DNA from 2 places in the Bacillus paranthracis genome. Region 2 is predicted to be linked to the other one. Evidence: riboswitches for the same ligand, from Rfam matches in the RefSeq annotation. Region 2 holds a riboswitch; the other holds the start of a gene.

Region 1 (10,000 bases), 1.0 Mb from region 2:
TACCTATTTCGAAAAGCGATGAGATTGGTGAACTAGCGGCAAATGTTAATAGAATGGCGAAAAGCTTAAAAGAGTCTATCGAGAATGAAAAAAAATCACAGGAAATGAAAAATGAAATGATTAGTAATATTTCGCACGACTTACGAACACCTGTAACATCTTTAATTGGTTACGCGGACTTGTTAGGAAATAAGCTACATTCAAATGGAGAAGAATGTGAACAGTATGTAAGCATATTAAAGCGAAAAAGTTATGAATTAAAAAATCAAGTAGATGAATTATTAGAATACTGTCAAATAAATTATAGAGAGATTGAATTACATAAAAGTGTAGTAAATATGAAAGCATTAATGGAACAAATTATGATTGATTTTGTACCACAACTAGATGATGCCAATATGAGCTTTTGTATGAAAGGTGATAAGGAGTTACATGTGGAAATGGATGTAGCACTTATGGTGAGGTTATTCGAAAATGTAATTAGTAATAGTATTATGTACGGGAAAGACGGAAAGGAGATTGTAATTCAAATTTCTAAAAGAGACATGAATGTTGAAATAGAAATTAAAAATTTTGGGCAATGTATTCCGAAAGAGGACCTTCCTTACGTTTTTGAGAAATTTTATCGTAGTGAAAAATCACGTAGTTCTCATACGGGCGGGAAAGGAATAGGACTTGCAATTTCAAAAAGTATAGCCGATCTCCATCAAGGGGATATCACTGTACGTAGTAACGATAAAGAAACAGTTTTTACTGTGAAATTACCGCAGTATAAAAAAGTAAGAAAGTCGTAAGTATTTCTTTTATATGTCGTAATTTTTACTTTGTATCATTGAGAAAAAGGATATGAGAGTAGGGACGCGACATGTGGAAGGCATTTTTATTAGTAATTATAGTTTCTTTTTTAATTATAAGTTGGATCTTAGTTTATGTAGCTAATGGTGTTACATCAGTTTTTGTTTGGTGGAGTATACAGGCTTTTAGTTTTATTTCAGTTTTCCTCTTGGTAGGATCAGTAATAATATTTTTTTGGAAAGGCATTTTTAGAAAGCGGATAGATAGAACGCTATTCTTAATCATTCTGTTTTCTATCATTGGAGCTTGGCCTGTCGGTTGGTTTGCTAATATAGGTAGAATTGCTTATCCAGCAGATATACAATCTATGAGTCCTAAAGCAGTAGTTCGTTTTCCTTTGAATGAGCGAGCATTAATAGGTTGGGGTGGTGATCGGTTAGAAATGAACTATCACGTTATAAAACCAAATGAAAGGTGGGCATATGATATTCTCATTCCACCTGCTGAAGTGAAAAGTAGTAAATTAAAGGCCTATGGAATATACGGAGCGAGAGTAATGGCACCAGCTTCTGGAACAGTTGTATCAATTAATAATGATGAAAAAGATTTAGTTCCGGGATCGGATGATTTTCAGTCAATGGCGGGAAATCATATTTATTTACGACTAGATGAAACAGGGACATTTTTGGTTCTTGCGCATTTAAAGAAAGGGTCAATTAAAGTGAAGGAAGGACAACATGTAAATGAAGGAGAATTTCTTGCTCAAGTCGGTAACTCAGGAAGTTCAAGTGAGCCGCATTTACATATTCATCATCAAAGGCAAGATCCGTCCAAGGTAAGTATGTTTTTTGCGGAAGGATTGCCACTTTACTTTCGAACTGAAAATGGTGTCATGATGCCGGAAAGAGGGACATACACAAGTGGTAACTAGAAGAAAATCATTTCATCCAAAAAGGGTACTCCAAATTAAAATTGGAATACCCTTTTTTCATTACCCTACAAATGTTTGATACAGTAAGAAGATATTTAAAACGATAACGAGTGCTGCAATTATCCAAGCGATAAATGTTGTTATACGGTGGTTAACGAGTGCACCCATAATCTTTTTGTTACTTGTAAACATAATAAGTGGCACTAGTGCAAATGCAATACCGAATGATAAGACGACTTGGCTCATGACTAGAGCGTAAGTTGGATTTACACCTAAAGCGATAATAACTAATGGTGGAATCATTGTAATAAATCGGCGTAAGTATAACGGAATATGCATGCGAATGAAACCTTGCATAATAATATCACCCGACATTGTACCGACAGAAGAGCTAGATAGTCCTGCTGATAAGAGCCCAATTCCAAACAAAGCAGCTGATACAGGACCTACTAAGTTGGTAAATTGAGTGTAAGCAACATCTAAATCTTCAACGTGCAAGCCGTTTTTAAAAAATAGTGCAGCAGCAACAATTAACATACTTGCATTAATTGCTCCAGCAATAACCATTGCAATAATAATATCGATAAATTCGAAACGAAAAATCTTTTTCTTTTGTTCGTCAGTTGTTCCGACCACACGGCGTTGTGTTAATGCAGAATGCAAGTATATTGCATGCGGCATAACTGTCGCACCTAAAATCCCTGCTGCAAGTAATATACTGTCTACACCCTGGAATTTTGGAATAAATAGTCCTGAAAGAAGGGGACTTAATTCTGGTTTTGCATAAAAAACTTGAATGCCAAAAGCAATTACTACAATGAAAATCATTCCTGTAATAATAGCTTCTAGTGGACGAAATCCTCTACGTTGAAATTCAAGGATAATAAATGATCCGGCTGCTGTAATTAAAGCGGCAGGTAGCATCGGGATTCCAAATAGTAAGTAAAGCCCCAATGCAGCTCCAATAAATTCCGCTAAATCTGTAGCCATAATAACTAGTTCACCTTGTATCCATAAACCGATAGACACAGGCTTTGGAAAGTTTTCACGAGCTATTTCGGGTAAATTGTTTCCTGTAGCAATTCCTAATTTAGCTGATAAAGTTTGGATTAATACAGCCATTAAGTTAGAGGCGAGTATAACCCATAATAGTAAATATCCATATTGTGAACCAGCTGCGATATTTGTAGCAAAGTTGCCAGGATCAATATAAGCAACGGACGCTATAAAAGCGGGTCCTAAAAATGGTAACAGTCTTTTCCAGCCTTTTGTTTCTCCACTTAAAGCTAAGTGAGCTGATTGTACGGTTGTACTTTCAGAAGGGAGATGTTCATCTTTTGTTATATCTTTATTCATAGTAGTTTTCCCCTTTAAAATGTTAACTTGATGAAATTATTGTATTTATTCTTACTCATTATTTCAATACATTTAGATATGTTATATGATAATTTCATTTGAACACGAAAGTTTCCTTAATGCAAATTATATGCCTTTATGCAATGGATGGTGTGATAACGTAAAATAAATTGGGAGTTTATGGTGTGATGACATGGGGAAACATAATAAATTAAAGGGTCAATTTTGAAATTTATGTGAACATAAAGCCGATAATACAGCATATTAATTGATGGAATTGCATTTGTATGATATATAATATATTGGGATTACAACATAACCACAGTGTTTTGGTGTGTAATCTTGTTTTTTATTTTTGTTAACTGATAGAAAATAGTATAAAGAGAAGGAAATGGGATTCATTTTCTTATTATATATGTTTTGATATGAACGTTAACTTATACATGATTTTAAAAATTAGATAGGTGGTAGAAATACATTGGCAACTACAAAACCATACAGAGTATTACTATATTACATGTACACAACAATTGAAAACCCAGAAGAATTCGCGGCAGAGCATTTAGCATTTTGTAATTCACTTGAATTAAAAGGAAGAATTCTTGTAGCTAAAGAAGGTATTAACGGAACTTGTTCTGGTACTGTAGAACAAACAGAGAAATATATGGAAGCAATGAACAATGATCCACGTTTTGACGGTATCGTATTTAAAATAGATGAAGCTGATGGTCATGCATTCAAGAAAATGCACGTGCGTCCTCGTCCAGAGTTAGTTACACTTCGCCTAGAAGATGACATTAACCCACACGAAATAACTGGGAAGTATTTAGAGCCAAAAGATTTTTATGAAGCAATGAAACAAGAAGATACAGTTATCATTGATGCGCGAAATGATTATGAATTTGATTTAGGTCACTTCAAAGGTGCGATCAAACCTGATATCGAATCATTCCGTGAATTACCAGATTGGATTCGTGAAAATAAAGAAATACTTGAAGGCAAAAAGATTTTAACTTATTGTACAGGTGGAATTCGTTGTGAGAAGTTTTCTGGTTGGTTAGTTCGTGAAGGCTATGAAGATGTAAGTCAGCTTCACGGCGGTATTGTAACGTACGGAAAAGACCCAGAAGTACAAGGTGAGCTTTGGGATGGACAATGTTACGTGTTCGATGAGCGTATCGCTGTACCAGTAAACCAAAAAGAACATGTTATCGTTGGTAAAGACCACTTTACAGGTGAACCTTGTGAGCGCTATGTAAACTGTTCAAATCCAGAATGTAATAAGAAAATTTTATGTTCTGAAGAAAACGAAGCGAAATATTTACGTGCATGTTCTCACGAATGTCGTGTAAGTCCACGTAACCGCTACGTAATACAACATGAATTAACGGAAGAGCAAGTAGCTGCTGCATTAGAGAAAATCGAAGCAGAGAAGTAAGAGGGAAAAGGCTAATCTAAATTTTTGGATTAGCCTTTTTTATATTTGATTTTTGGGCGTTTTTTGTCGGTAAGTCGATATATTTAAATAATCGCTGATATATTTTGAGTTGCGCCGATATAATTTGAAAATCGCTGATAAAAATTTCAATTACTGTAGCGTACCACATACTTCAATGTAAAAATACTCTTCTTTACTTCTTATCATCTTTCTCTCTCACAGCAGAAAGTACAGTTTGTTTTACCCATGCTTTTCTTCGTTTATGTTGTAGACTCCATTGGTATAAACTTTGCGCACCTAAAATAAGTGAAATGACGATACCGCTAATTGCTATTAAAAGCGCGAAAAATTCAAGTGGCGATGATATTTTGTTTGAATCGGTGTTTCTTAACAGATCAATCATAGTAAACCCTAACATTTGGCCTACTACAGAGTAGAGCGTTAAAATTAATAGTAAAAGGCTATCTTTTTTTGAAGCAACATTTTCTTGATATTTAAACAAACTATCAAGATTTTGTTTTGCATTTGAGTATAGTATCTCAATGTTAAAAAGCTTTCTTAAGCGAAAGAAAATATCTTCACTCTGTGATTGGGATACTAGCTCTAAAGAAAAGTAATTCGCCGTAAACGAATTGATTGAATAAATTAATTTCTCTATTTCATTTGTATCTTGTTCAATGTTTAACTCAGCATAAGCGTTTGCCATTTTCAATAAAACAATTTTATGAAATAGATTTAATAATAAAGCGTAATAAAACTCCCCATACATTTGACTCGCAAGTTTAGTAAATTCGCGTTCTCCTTCATTTGTTACACATGTGAATATATGTTCTTCCATTATGAAATAGCGATTCGGAGCCCATCTTTGGTAAGCGTGTTGTTTTAAATAATCATGAATATAAGGCAGATTATTTGCACTCACATATGCCTTGCCATCACTTGTTAACCCGGAAAGACTAGAAGTACGATAAACATCCACTTCATTCAGTTCCATATCTTCTTTTATAGATAATAAAGTTTGTACGTACATTCGCTGATCTTCAAAGAAAGGAAAGGTTTGAAAGTAAGAACTTCTTAATCTCTTCTTCTCAAAGAAATCTGTTATGCCATGAAATAAATAACCAAAAATGAATCTTTCCACTTGGGAATATTTTTTTTCATTACATTCAATGCAAATCGTTTCATTTGTATCATTTTTAGTTTCAAGTACACGGAAGCGGGCGGCGAATTCAATTGCTTCTGATAATGTCATGTTTGGAGCGGTCTCTATTTCTGTCCGAATTGTTAAGAAGCCAAGCTCATAAGGACAAAGTGTTACGTCAATAGAATGAATCTTAAATGGAACGGAAATAAGATTTGTTGTTAAATGTCCAGTTAAGTTAAGGTCTTTAGAATAGCGCTGCAATCCTTTTTGATGCTCTGAGTGAGGAAAGAGAATTTTATTGGTAAATGAAAGGTAGTATGCTTCCATATTTTGATGTGAAACTTGAAACTTTCCGTAGTATGTATTTTCATTTTCAAGATGATCGAGTCGAAAAGGGTGAAAATCATTTTTCTGTAAGAAAGGGAACATATTTTGTTCATATCCAGTTTTAAAAGAAAACGGGAATATAAATTGAAATATAGCTGTTGTTACATCTTTTTCCTCGATTGTATGTATTGCCTCCATTTACATTGTTTCCTTTCCAAATATGCTATAAAAACAACATGCCCAAATTCATTTGAAAATAACCACTGTTTTATACTTGAGTAAGAATGAAAATTCAGCTTATTTAGTAGGGGACATGTATAATGTTATGTATACTGAATGTTATAAAATTGTATTTTGAAAAGGGGGATGTTGTATGCGTATTTTAGTATTAGGAGCGGGAGGCGTTGGAGGCTTTTTTGGGGGACGCTTAGTAGAAAAAGGAGAAGATGTTACTTTTCTTGTTCGTAGTAAACGGAAAAAACAATTGGAGGAAAGAGGACTTGTAATCCGCAGTGTTAATGGGGATTTTTCCTTCCAACCGAAATTAATAACGAAAGAAGATCAAACTGCTCCATTTGATGTGATTCTATTTTCAACAAAAGCGTATCACTTAAATGAGGCAATTCAAGATTTGAAGCCGTTTGTAGGTGAAAGTACTGTAATCATTCCGTTGCTAAATGGTATTGCTCATGTATCGCTATTACAAAAGGAATTCGGTGAGGAAAAAGTAATTGGTGGTTTATGCTTTATCGAGACGACGTTAAACGATCAAGGAGAAATTGTACAAACTAGCGCTGCAAATAGACTTATGTTTGGAGAAATGAAGTCTCAAAATTCAGAGAGAATAAAGCATATTTCTAAAGCATTTGCAGGTACGAAATCTAGTTTTATTTTAAGTGAAAACATTATGCAAGATATGTGGCATAAATATTTATTTATTACTGTAATGTCCGGTGTGACAACGTTAATGCGTGCACCAATTGGACCAATCCGTGAAAGTGAAGGCGGCCGTGATTTTATCCGTAATGTGTTTGAGGAATCTGTACAAATCATGAGAGTATTAGGAGCCCCCGTAAAGGAAAATATTGCCGAGGAACATATGAAAACGATTGATAAAATTTCGTATGATATGAAGTCATCAATGCAACGTGATATGGAAAAGGGTTCGTTTATTGAAGGGAAGCACTTGCAAGGATATTTACTGGATGTAGCAGAGCAATTTTCAATAGCGGCACCATTATTAGGCACTATATATCAAAATTTAAAGGTGTATGAAGAGATGACCTTTAACAGATCTGTAATAGAATTAGATGTATGAAAAAATAAAAAAGAAAGCAATATATAAGTGTATTGCTTTCTTTTTTTATGACAAATCATTTATTTCTTTTTGTTCTATCTGTCAAATTTATTTCCTGTTCACGTTTACCGTATAATTGATTAATTTCATTTGCTAATGCATCTAAATAGGAATCGGAAAAAATAGGCTTCTTTTCTTTAGACATATAGATCTCCTTTATTGATTTTTTAGTATTCATTATGTATATTTACCAGCGGATTATGCGCAATCATTTTAATTTTTTCTTTTTAAAAATTTTTGTTTACATTTTGAAAATAAAGGAGTATTATAATCCACAGTTTCAATTTTCTAAATCGCTGAAACCGCATGGTGCGGGGGACCCGTTCTTATGGATTAGTTCTGAATCCAATGGGGTGAATCCTTGAAAAAGGTAGGGCTACTCATAGGCCCGAATCCGACAGCTAACCTCGTAAGCGTTATATTGAGAAGGAAGGTGGAGCTTGTGCGACAAAAAAAATAATGTCTACAAGTCTATTTCGTTATGGCTTGTAGACATTTTTTGTTTTCTGAAGAAATCGTTTATCCGCTATAACTAGCAGAAAAGTTCGTACAAAATTATTGGAGAGTGGACAGCAGTGGTTTCATCTATTAAAAGATTTTTAATTGGAAGACCGTTAAAATCAACAGAGCTTGGAGAACAGAAGCTTAATAAAACGAAAGCTTTAGCTATTTTATCTTCTGACGCATTGTCATCAGTTGCTTACGGTCCAGAGCAAATTTTAATTGCTTTAGCAGGTGTTGGAGCGATCGCTTATTGGTATTCCATTCCGATCGCTGTTGGGGTATTAGTATTATTGACGGCCCTTATTTTATCTTATCGTCAAATTATTTTTGCTTATCCGCATGGCGGGGGCGCGTATGTTGTATCAAAAGAAAATTTAGGGATGAATCCAGGCTTAATTGCTGGAGGATCTTTATTAGTTGACTATATTTTAACTGTTGCAGTAAGTGTGTCTGCAGGTACAGATGCGCTCACATCTGCTTTTCCTAGTTTACATGCACATAATGTAATCATTGCGATTATATTTGTTATATTTATTACCATCTTAAATTTAAGAGGTGTAACGGAATCAGCTTCCGTTTTAGCATATCCTGTTTATTTATTCGTTTTGGCACTATTTATATTAATTGGTGTAGGGATATACAATATTTTAACGGGGCACGTTTCGCAGGCTTTACACACGCCGATTGGAACACCAGTTGCAGGGATTAGTTTATTTTTATTACTAAGAGCATTTGCATCAGGTAGTTCTGCTTTAACAGGTGTTGAAGCAATTTCAAATGCAATTCCGAACTTTAAAGATCCTGCGCCAAACAATGCAGCGAAAACATTGCTTGCAATGGGTGCATTACTTGCAGTTTTATTTTCAGGAATTGTGTTCTTAGCTTATTATTACGGAATTTCTCCAAGTAAAGAAGTAACAGTTGTTTCACAAATTGCTGAACAAACATTTGGACGTAATTTCATGTACTATTTCATACAAGGTACAACAGCTTTAATATTAATCCTTGCTGCTAACACAGGATATTCTGCGTTTCCGTTATTAGCAGTAAACCTTGCAAAAGATAAGTTTATACCAAGAATGTTTACGATTAGAGGAGACCGCCTAGGTTACTCAAATGGAATTATTATACTTGGAATCGCATCGATTATTTTAATTGTAGCTTTCCAAGGGCAAACAGAGCATTTAATTCCGTTATATGCAGTAGGTGTATTTATTCCATTTACCCTTTCTCAAAGTGGTATGGTATTAAAATGGCTTCGTGAAAAACCGGAAGGATGGGCTTTACGATTAACGGTCAATTTAATTGGTGCAGTCATTAGTTTTATCGTAATGAGTATGTTCTTTTTAACTAAATTTGCACAAGTTTGGTCAATCCTTATTTTCTTACCTGTAATTATCTTCTTATTCCACCGAATTAAGAAGCATTATGATGCAGTAGGAGACCAACTAAGTTTAAAAACTTGTGAACGGATTGTTCCGATTGAAGGAAATGTAATTGTCGTTCCAGTAGCTGGTATGACACATGTGGTAGAAAACTCATTGAACTATGCAAAGTCTCTTTCAGCAGATCAAGTTATTGCTGTATATGTCGCTTTTGACAGAGAAGAGGAAAAGAAATTTGAAGAGAAATGGAAGAAGTGGCAACCTGAAGTAAGGCTTGTTACTTTACATTCTCATTATAGAAGTATTATTCAACCGCTAACAAAGTTCATTGATACAGTACAGTATAAAGCGAGTGAATCAAATTACCGAGTTACGGTCGTTATACCACAATTCATTCCGAAAAAAGGTTGGCATAACATTCTTCATAATCAGTCTAGTTTACTCATTCGTGCGTATTTACTCTATAAAAGAAATGTTGTTATTACAACAGTACCATATCATTTGAAAAAATAAGAAGGTTTTTTAAGGATAGCTTTACGAAAGTGAAGCTATCCTTTTTGTGTATACGCTATGCATAATTGCATACGAATCCGAAAGATATATTGATATAATTTTTACATCTGTGAGTAAGTAGAGGTTTTTGTTGTGATATATGGATATTTCAATTGAAAAAGTAAAGTGGATTATATTTTAAAATAAAGACATGAAAGCTTGAAAATAAAGGGAATGAAAATACTTCTTTACGTTATATAAATAGCTGTGT
Region 2 (10,000 bases):
AAGGACTGTTTCATCGCATGTGTCACGATATCACGATCCATTGTTTTCGCTTGTCTAACTTCCTCTTCTACAACATGTATTTGCGACTCATTTACTCTTTTTTCTTTTACTACTACCGGTCTCATCATTTACCCTCCATTACTTCAATGTAAGAAATTCTGCAATTGGACCGAGTACCAACATTGGGAAGAATGTTAATGCACCGACAATTACAATTGTTCCGATGAAAATGCCGCCAAATAAACTATTATCCGTACGGAACGTTCCGACTGTTTCTGGTACAACCGTCTTTTCTTTCAATGAAGCTGCAACAGCTAGCATCGTAATTAAACTGAAATAGCGTCCTAAAAACATAACTAAACCAGTTGTAATATTCCAAAACGGTGTATTATCCGCTAATCCTTCAAATCCAGATCCGTTATTCGCAGCTGACGATGTGTATTCATATACTACTTGCGTCAAACCGTGGAAACCGGAATGAGAAATAGCATCCGTTCCTAAACTTGTTGAAAGAGCTAATGCTGAAAATCCTAAAATAAGCAGTGGATGAAATAGTATCGTTACCGCAATTAATTTCATTTCCTTCCCTTCAATTTTCTTACCTAAAAACTCCGGTGTCCGTCCAACCATCAATCCTGATATAAAAACTGCGATAATCGCATACATAATAATGTTCACAAAGCCTGCTCCAACGCCGCCGTATACTGTGTTTAACATCATATTTACGAGTGGTACTAACCCACCAATTGGTGTTAACGTATCATGCATCGTATTCACCGCTCCGGTTTCAGCAGCTGTCGTTACTGTTGCGTATAGTGAAGAAAATACTGTTCCGAACCTTACTTCTTTTCCTTCTGTACTTCCTTGTACATGTTCGATACCCATTCCATTTAAAGCTGGATTCCCGTTTAATTCAGATGTCGTAATTGTTATAAATCCTAGTAAAAACACCATGAATAGTGAAACGAAAAGGATGCGACCTTGTTTTTTATTTCCTACCATTCGTCCGTACGTAAATGGAAGTGCTGTTGGCAACAACATCATAAGCATCATTTGCAAAATATTACTCATTTGCCCTGGATTTTCGAAAGGATGCGTAGAGTTGGCTCCGAAAAATCCACCGCCGTTATTTCCAAGTTCCTTAATGGACACGAATGATGCAACTGGCCCGCGTAAAATACTTTGTTTCGCGCCATCAATCGTTTGCGCCGTAACTGCCCCGTCTAACGTTTGTGGTACACCAAGTGCGACAAAGACTAGTGCCGCCATAAATGCGATAGGAAGAAACACTCTCGTTAATGCTCTCGTAAAATCAACGAAAAAGTTACCGAGTTCTTTTCCAGCTAGCCCTCTTATAAATGCCATAACGAGCGCTAACGTCGTTGCCGGTGCTGCAAACATTAAGAATGTAATTCCGATTAATTGTGATAAATAAGATAAACCATTTTCACCGCTATAATGCTGTAAGTTCGTATCAGCCATAAAACTAATTGCTGTATTAAAAGCGAGCGTAGGCTCCATTCCTTCAATGTGTGCTGGATTTAATGGCAATACTCCTTGTAGTCTGAAAATGAAATATACGACAACAATCATAAATCCATTTAATAAAACTAATGATAATGCGTACTGTTTCCACGTTTGATTATATTCTTTTACACCCGTAATTTTAAAAATAAGTTTTTCAAAAGGCCCGAATACTTTATCTAGCTTTTTACTACCTTGAAAGGCTTTCTCTAAATAAATTCCCGTTGGCTTTGCCACAAGAATAAACAATAGCATTGTAATAACGACTGCAACCCAGATCATAATGAATGACTCCCCCTAATTAAAACTTTTCCGGATTTAATAATGCATACACTAAGTACACCGTAATTGCTGCAACAATAACTGATAAAACAATCATCATGATTGCTTCCCTTCTTTCACAACTTTATCTGACCAACTTGCAAGACTTGCCATCGATGCGACTAACACAACAAAAATTCCGATCATTACAACATCTAACATAGCTACCCTCTCACCTTTCTGTAAAAATTTACCATTAAAATATTAAAAAAGAACACTGAGCTCTACTCAGTGTTCAAAAAATGAACAACAAAAAGTAAACCTCCTCTCTAAACGCTTACGAGGTTAGCTGTCGGATTCGGGCCTAAAGAGTAGCCCTACTTTCAAAACTGAAAGATTCACCCCAAGTGACAATGCACAAAATTGGTTCCCCCGCTCCATTTCTGGAACTCAGCGATTTTAGGTTTTTTTGGAAATTTTATGAATGATTTATGAGAGTAAATATACTCCTCTATTTTTCACTTGTAAAGAGCTAAATTACTGAAAATAAGAAAATATCCATCTATTTAAACGCTTACATTGAGTGTTATTAATATTTTTTCATCTGTTTTCTCGTCTTTTCTTTCTTTTTCACATAAATGATCTTTTAAATACGAAATAAAAAGAGCGAATGACATGAAGTGCATAGCTTGTTGCACTTAGCATTCGCTCTATTTTTATTCACTATTTATTCTCCTCGTAAAAAAGCACGTAAATTTCTCCCGCGAATATAAACTTGTGACAATTCTGCATGTAGCTGCTCATATTCGATAACATCTGTTTTTAAATATAAAGCGTCTTTCGATGGCAATATGATATAGGGCCTTGGAAAAATAGGATCAAGTACCACCAATTCTTGAACTCGCTCTACCGATACCGCCCAACGATTCGCTATATCTCCTAGTAACAACACCTTCATCTTCTTCTCCCCCGCCCTATTCAAAAAATAAAAAAGAAATATTATCACAATTCGTAAACACGACAAATGTAGCTCCAATTGTTTCATAGAGCCTCGCTGGGTATCGTTTATTCCTTGTAACAACAGTAATAGGTGCTTGAAAAGAAAAGCGAATGTGTTCTGTAAAGAAGCTAATAATTGGAAGCTCATCCCCTAGTAAAATCACCTTCTTAATACACTCACAAACACTAGCAAAATCCTGCTCCTTACTACAGCTATACGTCCAATCAAACCCACAATTCCTCACTTCAGCCGCTATCTCTTCATTTGCGGTAAAAATAATTAACTCATGTTGAAACGCTACTAAATCTATTAAACTATTTACCTTGCTTTCTTCTCCAACACAAATAAGTGTTAGTTCCATGTACCTCATCCTCCTTAGCATAAAAGAACTCAAACATAGATTGATATTCCCCTATACTAATCAGATCGATGAAGTGATGTATCCATCATGGCACCGTCCTCTCTCAAGACGCTTACGAAGTTAGCTGTCGGATTCGGACTTTGAGAGTAGCCCTACTTTCAAAATTGAAAGATTCACCCCTAGTGACACTGCACAAATTGGTTCCTCCGCTCCATATAATTGGACTCAGCGTATTACAAAAAATATATTCTGGCTGATATATTACTCTTGTATCTAGAAAAAGTAAACAGAAAAAAAAGCCAGTTATACAACTGACTTTTGTCTACTTATACATGTGCTTTATTCAATTTATATGCAAAATGATTCGTCGGTCCATGACCACTTCCAATATGTAGCGGCTCTTCAATTGCTATACTAATAAATTGTTTTGCTTCTTGAACTGCCTCTTCAATTGAGTATCCTTTCGCAAGTCCAGCTGTAACCGCTGAAGCAAATGTACACCCGCTTCCATGCGTTTGCTTTGAAGGAATTCGTTCACTTCTAAATTCAATAAACTTTTCTCCATCAAAAAGTAAATCAATTACTTCATTACCTTGATATTCTGCATGTCCGCCCTTCATAAGTACATATTTCGCCCCTAATTCATGCAATACTTTTGCAGCCTCTTTACTATCTTCAACGTTATGAATTTCTAGCCCCGTTAACACTTCTGCCTCAGGAACATTCGGCGTTACAACTGTTGCTACTGGCAATAAATATTCTTTTAACGCTTGTACTGCTTCTTGCTGTAATAATGATGCACCGCCCTTAGCAATCATAACAGGATCTAGTACAATATTATTCCAGCCAAATTTATTAATATGTTCTGCTACAATTTGAATAATTTCGCTGCTAAATAACATTCCTAATTTCACAGCATCTGGTGTTAAATCCGTACCAATTGAATTCAACTGTTCCGTAATACCTTCTAACGAAACTGGATATACCCCTTGAACGCCAAGCGTGTTTTGAGCAGTAATTGCCGTAATAGCCGTCATCCCATACACACCAAGCTCTTGGAATGTTTTTAAATCTGCTTGAATGCCGGCACCGCCGCCACTATCAGATCCTGCAATTGTTAAAGCTTTATTTACTTTCATCCCACTCATCCTTTTCTATCCAAAATAACGATGATAAACTGTTTTTGCTTCACTTATATCTTTCGTTCCATGTACAAGTACACGACCATCTTTAAAAGCAACTAATCTCTTTTCTTCCACAGAAAATGATAATAAATATGGATTTACATTTAAATCATTCACACGATCATGCAGCAGCTCTTTGTATCGTTCAAAATCTATTTCCTCTTTATGAGGTGGTCTAATTTGAACTGTATTTCTCCCGCATAAAACTGCTGTTTTCGATGTATTTTCTTTGTTTAAATAAGGATATAATGCATTCTCTCCGCACGAAGGGCAATTATGTTTACGAAGCTTTTGCACATTCATACATGAATATTCATTCTTCCATACATCAAACGATACAAGTCCATCTCGAAGTGATTCGTAATCTTCCACTAACAGTTTAAGAGCTTCCGTTACTTGATGAGAAACGACGAGAGATACAGCAGGTGATATAATCCCCGCTGTATCACATGTCGCTCCGCCAAGCGGAATCGATTGTAATAAACAAGATAAACATGGCGTTTTACTAGGAAGGATTGTGTAAGAAAGACCGTAACTCCCTACACATGCTCCGTAAATCCATGGAATAGAATATTTTTGTGCCATATCATTCACAATGAAACGCGTTTCGAAATTATCAGTTGCATCAATCATTACATCAACGTTTGTAACGAGTTCTTCTAACTCCTCAGCTGTTACATCTTGAACGAGCGCTTCTACTCTTACTTCACTATTAATCTCTTCTAGACGCTTCTTCGCTGCTACAGCTTTCGGAAGATTATTTTCCACATCACTCTCTGCATACAATTGCTGCCTTTGTAAATTACTCCAATCGACATAATCCCGGTCAACAATCGTTACTGTGCCAACACCAGCTCTTACAAACATTTCTGCATTTGCACTACCTAGTGCGCCTGCACCGATAATGAGCACATGCTTTTCCCTTATCTTTTGCTGTCCTTCTTCTCCAATTGGAGAAAATAGTTCTTGGCGAGAATATCGATTATTCAACTACGCTCATTCCTTCTAAAGGACTACTTGCTGTTGCACAACGTTTACGTGCAATACGACCTGCTTCAAAGCCTAAACGGCCTGCCTCAATACTTAATTTCATTGCTTGTGCCATTTTAATAGGATCTTTTGCTCCTGATACAGCTGTATTTAATAACACACCATCTGCTCCTAATTCCATCGCAAATGCCGCATCAGCCGGGCTACCGATACCAGCATCAACGATAACTGGTAATGTCGCTTGTTCAATAATAAAGCTCAAATTCAATGGATTTACAATACCAAGTCCTGATCCAATTGGAGATGCTCCTGGCATAATCGCATGCACGCCAAGTTCTTGTAATTTACGTGCTAATACAACATCATCAGATGTGTACGGAAGTACGATAAATCCTTCTTCTAGTAACATTTCAGATGCCTTTAACGTCTCTACCGGATCAGGTAATAACGTTCTATCATCACCAATAACTTCTACCTTTATCATGTCGCAAAGCCCTGAAGCTTTTGCTAATTTTGCAATACGAACAGCTTCTTCAGCATTTTTTGCTCCGGCTGTATTCGGTAATAACGTATATTTTTTTACATCAAGTCTCTCTAATAAATTAGGCTGCTTTGCATCAAATATATCCATACGACGTACTGCGAACGTTAAAATTTCTGCCTCAGATACATCAATTGCCTTTTGCTGCACATCAAAATCAGGGAATTTTCCTGTTCCTAATAAAAGTCTAGAATGAAATGAAAATGGTCCAATGTTTAACATAATCAACCGCCTCCTACGAAAGTTACAATCTCAATTTGGTCTCCATCAAAAACAGATGTATCTGTATGATCATCTTTTTGTAAAATATCTTTATTACGCTCTACTACAACAATTCTGTTATCTAACTCTAAATGTGTAAGTAGCTCAGCTACTGTTTTCACACTCTCTGGCACTTCAATTTGATTACCATTAATTTTTAAATTCAAACTTTCATCCCCTTTCTAAACTGTTTTAGAAAGCAATGAATCTAGCAAGTGATTCTCCTGCTTTCCTTCTATTAAATCAGCCATATATTGACCAGAAACAGGACTTAATAAAATGCCGTTTCGATAATGGCCTGTGCAAGCATATAAACCTTTTATTTCTTCATGCTCTCCCATATAAGGAGCTTCATGATTCGACTGTGGTCTTAATCCTGCCCATGCGCTTTCCCATTCCGCTTCTTTTAATGCTGGCAATATTGTATACGCGCGCTCTAATATAGAAGTAATACTCTCTGGTTGCACAGTTTTATTGAATGTACGGGGCTTCATCGTTGCTCCAATTACGTAACGTCCGCCGCGCTTTGGTGCAATGTAAAATCTTTCTTGGAAAATAGGCGCCTTTAAAAGTGGTTTTCTACTTCTGACCGCTACTACTTCTCCTTTAACTGGATATGTACCCCATTCGCGGTGAAAATAACCTAGTAACTTTGTGCTCCATGAGCCACCCGCAATAACAACTTTTTCGCAAGTGATCATACCTTCGCTTGTCACAATTCCAGTCACTTTATTATTTTCAATACGGATATCAAATACTTCTGTTTGCTCATATATATCAGCACCCGAGAATGATGCGGAATGTGCGAATGCTTTCGTAAGCTCTGGTGCAATAACATGACCATCTTTCGGATAATATACAGCCCCTATAATTGACTCAGATAGATACGGCTCTTTCTCTCGCAAACGATCTCCCGCTAGGAAATAAGAATCTTCACCGGTTTTCTGCTGCCAATCCATAATGTGAAGAATTCTTTCCTTCTCATCTTCATTTTGAGCAATGCGATAAATGCCTTTCTCTTCATACCCAATATCGATGCCTGTTTTTTCGCGTAAAACTTCTGCAAGTTGTGGAAATATAGCACGGCTTTCTCTCGCAAGTTCAAATAGCGGGTCATATTCATCCCATTCTGCCTGCACCCCAAGTAAACCAGCGGCTGCTTTCGAGGCTTCAGATGCAATCTGTTGCTTCTCTACAATCGCTACTTTATGGCCTCTTTCTGCTAGAAAATGTGCAACTGAACTACCAATTACACCACCGCCAATTATCGCTACATCATACTTCTTACACATGTTTTTCCGCCCACTTTCTTATTGATTCCTTATAAGATTTCGCTTTGCTATACGGGTTACTACTACTTATAATCCCAGACATAACAGCAATACCACTGACGCCGTTAGTAAGAACATCTCCAGTGTTTTCCGGAGTGATTCCTCCAATTGCTGTAATCGGTATGGATAAACACCTTGCAATGTCTGAAATTTCTTCAACCCCTCTCGCTGGCACACCTTTTTTACAATCTGTCGGAAATACATGACCATAGACGAGTGAATCCGCGCCATTCTTAAATGCATCAATCGCCTCTTCTAAAGAATGCACAGAATAACCGACATGCAAATAAGAAAACTTTTCTTTCACTGACCTTACATCTGCGCTTCGATATCCTAGCTGCACGCGCGGAATATTTAATAAAATAGCAATATCAATTCGATCATTTATCACTATTTTCGATGCTGGAAAGCCCTTCTTCAAAAGACTTTCCACACCTTCATACAATTCCTTCGTACTTTTCTCACGCTCACGAATATGCAAATAATCAATTTCACTTTCAATTTGCATCGCTACATTCACTAACTCTTCGAATGACATGTGACCATTTGAGATTACATGAAGCTCATTTTTCATATTCATTCGCCTACTTTAAAATGTTTTCGAATAACTCATCGGCCGGAACGATTTCTTTCGTCATTCCTTTATCTTTCAACCATTTATTTTGTTTCTCCCATGACTCTTTTGAATCTGATAAAAATGGCTCATCTTTCGTTTCCATCTTCTCTAATAAAATTTTCATACTTTCCTTTTCAACTTCTGGCACAAGTGGGAAGTTTTCTTTTTCTTGATGATTTAATAAAATATTCAATGCTTCATCTGGGTTTTTCTTCATAAAATCATAGCCTTTTTTCGTACCACGCAAGAAAGCTTGCAAAGCTTCTTTATCTTTTTTCAATGTTTTATCACCTGTTACAAATACGAGCTCATGATAATTCGGTACACCATAATCTGCTGGATTAAAGTATGCTGGTTCATGACCTTCATGACGCATAACAGGTACTTCGTGGTTAATATATGCTCCTGTTACCGCATCCACTTTTTTCGTAATTAATGCTGGTACTAAATCAAAACCAACATCGACTACTTTCACTGTATCTGGATTACCACCAGCTTCTTTTACCATCGTTTTTAAATACATCTCACTTAAAGGTGTTCCAGAATACCCAACTGTTTTACCCTCTAAATCTTTTGGCGATTGAATGCCTGCAGACTTCAGCGATACAACATGATTTAATGGTGAACGTACGACAGCTCCAATTGATTTCACTGGAATTTGTTCATTTGCTTTTGCCATGACAACATCTGGCTGATAATATAAGCCAACTGTTACTTTTCCTGCAGCTGCTAACGTTAATGGGTCAGTCGGATTAGAAGGGAATTTAATATTTACCTTTACTCCTTCTTCTTTAAAGTAACCTTTTTCAATTGCCGCATAAATAAAGCTATGTACCGCATTTGGGTACCAATCAAGCATGACCGTTATTTCTTTCTCTTTTTTATTCTTATCTGATGCTGAATTACTCGAACATCCAGCAATCATTGCAACTAATAATGTAAGCACAAAGATGCGTTTTAAAAATTTCATGAATGCTTCCTCCAACTAATGAATTTCTTTTCTAATACCGAAATAAGTACGACGAAGAAAATAGCTAATAACGATAACAATACAATGGGTGCAAATACACCTGCCCCGTCTAATTGCGTCATCATTCTCTTACTGAAATATCCTAGCCCCGCTTGTGCACCGAGCCATTCACCAATTGCCGCCCCAATTACACTAAGCGGTACTGCAATTTTTAAAGCTGAGAAAAAATAAGGAAGTGCAGACGGCAATTTTAATTTAAGAAAAACATCTTTTTTCGTTGCCCCATACGTAACTAAAAGCTCTTCCCATTCTTTTTTCGTACTGCGCAGTCCATCATACGTATTAACTGCAATTGGGAAAAACGTAATTAAAACCGTAACAACAACCTTACTCCAGATCGTATATCCAAACCATAAAACGAAAAGCGGAGCAAGCGCTGTAATAGGAATCGTTTGTGAGGCAACTAATAATGGATAAAATGCTCTCTCCATCCAATTACTCGCATTCATTAACATCGCTAGCCCTACCCCAAGTACGATAGAAATAGCCACCCCTATTAAAACGACATATAATGTTGCTGGCAAATGAACCATAAATAATATGTCTTTTAGTTTCCATATCTTCATTACAATTGCAGACGGTGACGGTAAAATGTACATTTCATCTACAATTCTTGCGCCTACTTCCCAAAGAGCAAGTAAAATACTAGAAAGTGTAAGAGCAGGTAATAGCTCCTTCAACCGGTTCATCATACGAGTACCTGCCTTTGCAACATACTAAGAAGCTCATCTTTCAGCGCTAATACTTCCGGTTTATATAAATCTTTTCTTGTCCGATTATGATCAAGCGGTACAATCCTCTCGGTTAAAGTAGTTATCGGTTGCTGCTCTACCACTAAAATTCGATTAGAAAGAAACAATGCTTCTTCCACATCATGAGTGATAAATAAAATTGTTTTTTC

The links. A riboswitch is a leader RNA that binds a small molecule or an ion and turns the genes downstream of it on or off. The one in region 2 is predicted to bind cyclic di-AMP.
Region 1: it holds a riboswitch for cyclic di-AMP, as region 2 does, so the genes downstream of both, NLJ82_RS09360 (APC family permease) here and NLJ82_RS04020 (hypothetical protein) in region 2, are expected to answer to the same signal.

What each region holds. Positions count from the first base shown of each region.
Region 1 is NZ_CP101135.1:1,829,136-1,839,135, forward strand. Features, by position in the region: gene NLJ82_RS09330 (sensor histidine kinase) at 1-794, shown strand, start outside; gene NLJ82_RS09335 (M23 family metallopeptidase) at 866-1,726, shown strand; gene NLJ82_RS09340 (Nramp family divalent metal transporter) at 1,787-3,082, opposite strand; gene trhO (oxygen-dependent tRNA uridine(34) hydroxylase TrhO) at 3,561-4,520, shown strand; gene NLJ82_RS09350 (hypothetical protein) at 4,714-6,189, opposite strand; gene panE (2-dehydropantoate 2-reductase) at 6,365-7,309, shown strand; gene NLJ82_RS28650 (hypothetical protein) at 7,365-7,493, opposite strand; cyclic di-AMP (ydaO/yuaA leader) riboswitch at 7,633-7,779, shown strand; gene NLJ82_RS09360 (APC family permease) at 7,924-9,750, shown strand.
Region 2 is NZ_CP101135.1:788,705-798,704, reverse strand. Features, by position in the region: gene kdpB (potassium-transporting ATPase subunit KdpB) at 1-125, opposite strand, end outside; gene kdpA (potassium-transporting ATPase subunit KdpA) at 139-1,806, opposite strand; gene kdpF (K(+)-transporting ATPase subunit F) at 1,826-1,903, opposite strand; gene NLJ82_RS04030 (SipW-dependent-type signal peptide-containing protein) at 1,903-2,007, opposite strand; cyclic di-AMP (ydaO/yuaA leader) riboswitch at 2,106-2,251, opposite strand; gene NLJ82_RS04025 (hypothetical protein) at 2,513-2,743, opposite strand; gene NLJ82_RS04020 (hypothetical protein) at 2,760-3,146, opposite strand; cyclic di-AMP (ydaO/yuaA leader) riboswitch at 3,240-3,387, opposite strand; gene thiD (bifunctional hydroxymethylpyrimidine kinase/phosphomethylpyrimidine kinase) at 3,473-4,285, opposite strand; gene thiF (thiazole biosynthesis adenylyltransferase ThiF) at 4,301-5,320, opposite strand; gene thiG (thiazole synthase) at 5,313-6,083, opposite strand; gene thiS (sulfur carrier protein ThiS) at 6,086-6,289, opposite strand; gene thiO (glycine oxidase ThiO) at 6,305-7,414, opposite strand; gene tenI (thiazole tautomerase TenI) at 7,407-8,027, opposite strand; gene NLJ82_RS03985 (ABC transporter substrate-binding protein) at 8,038-9,039, opposite strand; gene NLJ82_RS03980 (ABC transporter permease) at 9,036-9,788, opposite strand; gene NLJ82_RS03975 (ABC transporter ATP-binding protein) at 9,788-10,000, opposite strand, start outside.